Regions from separate parts of the Caloramator sp. genome, predicted to be linked through region 1. Evidence: riboswitches for the same ligand, from Rfam matches in the RefSeq annotation. Region 1 holds a riboswitch; the other holds the start of a gene.
What was found. A riboswitch is a leader RNA that binds a small molecule or an ion and turns the genes downstream of it on or off. The one in region 1 is predicted to bind glycine.
Positions count from the first base shown of each region.

Region 2: it holds a riboswitch for glycine, as region 1 does, so the genes downstream of both, JG776_RS04330 (PTS sugar transporter subunit IIC) here and JG776_RS03320 (GrdX family protein) in region 1, are expected to answer to the same signal.

Region 1 covers NZ_JAIHAO010000006.1:6,079-9,278, reverse strand. The annotation lists gene trxB (thioredoxin-disulfide reductase) at 1-873, opposite strand, end outside; gene JG776_RS03320 (GrdX family protein) at 888-1,268, opposite strand; glycine riboswitch at 1,493-1,590, opposite strand; gene JG776_RS03315 (DegV family protein) at 1,806-2,651, opposite strand; gene JG776_RS03310 (tRNA (cytidine(34)-2'-O)-methyltransferase) at 2,667-3,134, opposite strand.
Region 2 covers NZ_JAIHAO010000008.1:18,620-21,819, reverse strand. The annotation lists gene JG776_RS04335 (amidohydrolase) at 1-765, opposite strand, end outside; partial or broken gene JG776_RS04330 (PTS sugar transporter subunit IIC) at 804-1,844, opposite strand; glycine riboswitch at 1,913-2,011, opposite strand; gene JG776_RS04325 (CoA pyrophosphatase) at 2,179-2,778, opposite strand; gene JG776_RS04320 (zinc-ribbon domain-containing protein) at 2,985-3,149, shown strand.

The sequences.
Region 1 (3,200 bases):
ATCAGATGCTGCAGTTATAACCTGCCTTAGAGATTTTTGAACTACATCACCTGCTGCAAATACTCCATCAACATTTGTTTTCATACTTCTATCAGTTAAAATATATCCCCTCTCATCCATTTCAACCTTACCCTTAAAAAGGTCACTCTTTGGTTCAAGTCCTACAAAGACAAAAACACCGTTAACAGCAAGTTCACTTATCTCTCCAGTCTTTATATTTTTCAATACAAGGGATTCTAATATTTCATCTCCCTTTGCCTCCTCTACTACTGTGTCCCATATAAATTTTATCTTTGGGTTATTAAAGGCCTTTTCTTGTAGTGATTTAGCAGCCCTTAATGAATCTCTTCTATGTATTATTGTCACTGTTTCTGCAAATTTAGTTAAATAAAGTGCCTCAGTTATTGCACTATCTCCACCACCTATTACTGCAACATCTAAACCTTCAAAGAAATCCGCATCACAGGTGGCACAGTATGAAACTCCTCTACCTCTTAGTTCAATTTCATTTTTAAACCCTGCAAGCCTGTATTCAGCACCTGTTGCAATAATTACAGCCCTTGACCTATATTCTTCCTTTCTTCCCTTTAGAGTTTTTATATCTCCTGAAAAATCAACCTCTACTATTTCATCCTTTGCAAAGGTAGTTCCAAATTCCTCTGCCTGCCTCCTCATTCTTTCAACTAAAGCTGGTCCTGTACAATTTTCAATTGAACCGGGATAGTTTTCGAGTTCTGCTGTCGTTGCTGCCTGTCCTCCAAACTTCTCCTTCTCAATCACCAGAACATCAAGCTTTGCCCTTGAAGCATAAAGTCCTGCTGACAAACCTGCAGGGCCTCCTCCTATTATTACAATGTCATAGATATGGCTCATAATTTCACTTCCTTTCAATTTAATGCGTTTTTTATTAAATCAAAATCAATTAAACTAAAATCTCTAAGCACCTTATCCGTATAAATTAATGTTTTACTATTTTTAATAAGCTGGTCAGCCTTCAATATGCTCTCCTCTATTATCTCAACACTTAATAGATCAACCTCTTCAAAACAATCCCTTGAAATTGCAATAGACTTATAGGGTGTCTGATTAGGCTTTATACTCCCCATTAGAGGATGTGTTAAGAGCCTATGTCCTCTATGGATATAATCCCTTGCCATAATTAAAATATCCATAAGTGAAGCTTGAGGTTTATATAGAAGATCATATTTATCTTCTAAACTACTCTTTGTTAAAGGGTTATTGGTTAATATAACTGGTTTAAGTTTCAAGCCTGACACCTCTTTTTTGTTCGGTAATCTATTAATTTTAAATCTAATCATCAGAAGAAATTATATACTTCTGTAAGTTAATGATGATTATTCTTCCTAATACTACGATAGAAACATTATCAATGATACCAAAAACTCTGTAGCTTAAAGTTCGCTAAAATACAAGTTATTTGGCAAATAAAAAAAGGATGTAGTTGCCTACATCCTCTGCCTTCACAGAGTTCTGTCCACAAATAGTACTTTTGCCTGAGAGTATCATAAAGCTTGGCAAGCTTTACTTACCCCTTCGGCGCCCTCTTAGGGTCTCTCCTATTTGCTTCATCCAGAATATTTACTTTCTACTTTCATTATACCTAAATTATAGCAATTTTGCTATTTATTTTTTGAATAGTTTGAATTATAAAAATTAATAGAGACAAAGCCTCTATTTATATATTGAATAGCCCCATAAAGAATTTCTTGGGCTTCGTTCATGGGGCTTTTTCAGATTTTAGCTAACAATTAGATTTTTACAATCTAAAATAGAGGCAAAAGCCTCTATTTAGCATAAAACCATATTCCCACTACTCCAGGGCCTGAGTATGTTGCAACTACAGTTCCTACTTCAGCCAAAAGATAATTATCTACACCCAACTCATTTTTAACCATCTCTTTAAACTCTTCAAGATTTTCATAATCTTTTACAGTTCCTATTGCAAAAAGCTCATTTTCATCAAAGCCTTCATCCTGAACATACTTTATCATTCTTGATAAAGCTTTCTTCATTCCCCTTGTTTTATCTAAAATAGCGTGGTTACCATCAGTAATATATATGATAGGTTTAATATTTAATAGTGTTCCTATTGTTGCCTGTGTTCCTGATAATCTGCCACCCTTTTTAAGATATTCAAGTTTATCTAATGCATATGCAACCCTTGATTTAGGTGCAAGTATGTTTAATGTATTGTATATTTCTTCCACATCTTTACCTTCTTCAATCATTTTAGCCGCCTTTAGAGCAAGCATTCCTGTTCCAAAACTTACTGTCCTTGAATCAACTACATATATATCATCAGTCTCCAACATATTTTTAGCAATTATTGCTGATTGATACGTACCACTTAAATTAGATGATAAGTGAATAGAAATAATTTTATTATACCCTTCATCAAATAATCTCTTGTACTCTTCATAAAATCTTGCAGGATTAACTTGTGATGTTTTTGGAAGTTCTTCTCCTTCATCAAGCATTCTTAACAAATCATCAATTTTTAAATCTACTCCATCATAGTAAGTTTTATCTTTGTATGTTATTGTTAAAGGAATAACTCTAATATTATATCTATTTACAAGTTCCTTTGGAATATCTGAAGTACTATCTGTAACTATCGCTATTTTATTCATCCTACCCCTCCACTACTATTTCATATTAGGAAATCCCATCTGTCTTAATGCTTCATATGCAACAATAGATACTGTATTGGATAAATTAAGAGATCTTTCAGTTGTTTCTACCATTGGAATTCTTATTAAAGTATCTTTAAAAACATCTCTAACACTGTCTGGAACACCTGATGACTCTCTACCAAACATTATAAAATCACCCTGTCTGTATTCTACTTCTGTGTAGAATTTACTTGCTTTAGTTGTTGATAGATACACCCTTGCACCTTTATTAACTTCAAGGAAATGATCAAAACTATCGTAGTAAACAACATCTACAAGCTTCCAATAATCCATCCCTGCTCTTTTTAAATGCTTATCATCAATTAAAAAACCAAGTGGCTTTATAAGATGTAGTCTTGAATTTGTTAAAACACAAGTTCTTCCTATATTACCTGTATTATAGGGTATCTCTGGCTGATATAAAACAATATTAAGATTCAACGTAATCCCTCCAAAACTACATATATACATTTTATTATACCAAGAGTATAAAAAAAAAGTAAATAT
Region 2 (3,200 bases), on a different contig from region 1:
AGCTATTTTATATCCTTCTGTAGCGTGTTCTAAGACAAGTTTAAAACCAAACTCCTTTGATATCCTTATAGCTGTTAATATATCATCCCTTCTATGGCAGTGTATTCTTGCAGGTATTTCACCCTTTAATACTCTTTCTCCTATTTCTAATTTAATATCTCTATCAACAAACTCCTTCTTTTCAATTTCACACTGCCTTTTCTTGTTCATATAGTCCTGAACCTTCATAAAATATCCTCTAATTAATGCTGCTGTACCAAGCCTTGTTGAAGGAGTTTGATTTTTACCACCATAAACCCTTTTAGGATTTTCTCCAAGTGCCATTTTAAGTCCTGCAGGTTCCTTTAAAATCATATTATCAACTATATTCCCCTTTAGCTTTAAGATAGCTCCTTGTCCTCCAATAGCATTAGCACTACCAGGTAAAATCATAACTGTGGTTACTCCACCCTCAAGAGCTCTCTTTATTGCAACATCATCTGGATTAAAGGCATCTATTGCTCTAACTTCAGGAGTTAATGGGTTTGTAGCTTCATTACCATCCTGATATCCTCCCCCAACACCCTCTTCAAACAATCCTATATGGCTATGGGCATCAATAAATCCAGGAAGTACGAACTTACCCTCTGCATCCACAACTTGTGCATCTTTGTCCTCAATATTTTCAGCAATATTTACAATCTTACTATTCTCAATTAAAATATCGCCCTTAAAAGGTTCTGTTTCAATAGGATAAATATAACCATTTTTAATAAGTATTTTCAAAAATACCACCCCCTTTCTTTATTATACAGCAAACACTTTCAACTAACACTAAGTTTTTGTTCTTTTTTATTTTCCTTTTTGTATCCTTTTATTTTGTTATACATAATTATTATTTGTGTTCCAACCACTCCTCCTACTATGCCACCTATTGCTCCAAAAATAAGTGCCTTCAAAACATTTAAAGTGAATTAAAGGCAAAGGGGTGCAAGCATACCAGGAATTGGTGATGCAGTACCTGGTGCATTATTTATTATTTTAAAATATGCTGCTCCAATTCCAGCAAGCCCACCGCCTATAAAATCTGAAAAATATATTGTAAATGCATTTTTTGTAACAAGATCTGCCTGAGTAAGCGGTTCCAGCATAACAGCTATTAAATTTCCCCTGTCTCCTATTTTAAACCTTTTAAAAACTACTCCATTTGTAAAAGAACCATCAAAACAAGCTATAGCTGATATACCCATAGCAAGACCCTTTAAATTTAACATTGCAGTTAAAGCCATTGAACTTAGTGGTGATGTGCATATTATCTTTATTATTCCACCAAGCAACATACCCATTAAATATGGCGATTGTTCAGATGCTGCCTTTATAACTTCTCCTATTGATACTAAAGTGTTACTTATAGCAGGTTGTGTTATTACACCTATTGATCTTGCAATAGGTGCAATTATCATCGCACCAAATATTATTTCTAACCCACTCGGAATTTTGTCTTCTAATTTTTTTGAAAAAAGTCCCACTATATATCCTGCTGCAAAACCTGGTAATATAGGCAATTTAAAAGAAACTGCACCAGCTACAACCGCATATATTGGGTTTACTCCAATATTAATAGCAACTAAAATAGCTGCTATTGGTCCTCCCATACTTCCTGCTGCCTCGCCAACTTCTCCTAAAAAAGCAATTCCTATAAAATCTCCAAGTATATACTTAAATATTGCTTCAATAAAAAATGTAGCAACTGCTGCACCTGCAAGACCAGACATAGCTGCCTCACCCTTAGGTGCCTTAAATGTAAACAACGAAAATGCCACAAGAACTAAAATTAGTAATAAAACCCCCTTTATAATTGTCATAAATACCCCTCCTCTAATTTATGTTAAAAAATAAAAGGACAGGGGAAAAGAAGCACTACAAAAAAGCTTCTCTTTCCCCTGTCCTTTTATCTGAAAGCTTCTTGCAAACAAACTATTTGCAAGTTACTCCTTCGATGCCTAAAATAGGTCTCTCCAGGGTTGTGTCCAGCTATTGTACATAACCTGAAAGTTTCAAAGTTTCCCGAGAAAAGAATACTTTTTGCTTCTTCGGTCACCAAATCTGGTGTCTCCAACAGCCTTCATCCACCAATATTTTGTTCTAATTATATGATATGCTGAATTTACCAAAACATCAATATTTTTAAAATTTAAATTATTCAAATATATTCTTAATAAAATTGTAAATAATTTTAGCAGTAATTCCCCATATGAGTTGCCCGTTATATCCATAAAAATAAATAGGACTCCTTGATGATAAAAGCCTTTGGTTCATATTTATATACTTATTCTCTTTTTCAAAACGTGCACTAATTGATGCATAATACATATCTGGAACATTTTCTTTAAAAAAGGAAATTGGAACTAAAAATATTTCATCAACCTCATCAACTGATAATTTAAAATTTAATTCCTTTAAAAAAACAACAAACACATATATAATCTTTCCGTGATAAGTTACTAATGTATCAAACTGTCCTATAAACTCAAAATTCTCATCACTTATACCAAGTTCTTCAATAAGTTCCCTTATAGCAGCCTGTTTTGGTATCTCTCCTTCTTCTATCTTTCCACCTGGCAACGAAATATCCCCGGGTTGAAATTTTAATTTTTTGGATCTAACCTCAAATAATATTTTGTATTCATCATCATATACAATTGGGATAACAACGGAATATTTTTTATATTCTTCATCCTGTCCCATTATATTTACTTCTCTTTTACTTAAAACTTCCTTTAAGTAATCTATATTCATTTAAATTCTCCTCCTATTTTGCCGAATTGCAAAAATTTTATGTATAATTTTAAAATATACGAAACATAATATTATTGTCAAATATAATTATAAATGTTATAATTATCTAAGAAAAAAGATTTAACCATCAAGACCCACTGCCCTATAAATCGGTAGGGTTGTGTCTTTGAGTCGTTAAATCCTATCATTTATAGGAGGTGTGTTCAATGGCTGATAAGACACTTGTTTGCCAAGACTGTGGCAAAGAGTTCGTTTTCACAGAAGGTGAACAAAAGTTCTATGCAGAAAAAGGCTTTGAAAACGAACCAAAGAGATGTCCTGACTGCAGAAGAGCAAGAAAACAACAAAAAAGAAGCTTCGAAAGAAGATAAAGGAGAGTTTACCTCTCCTTTTCTTTTTTAATTAATTACATTTTTATAGAT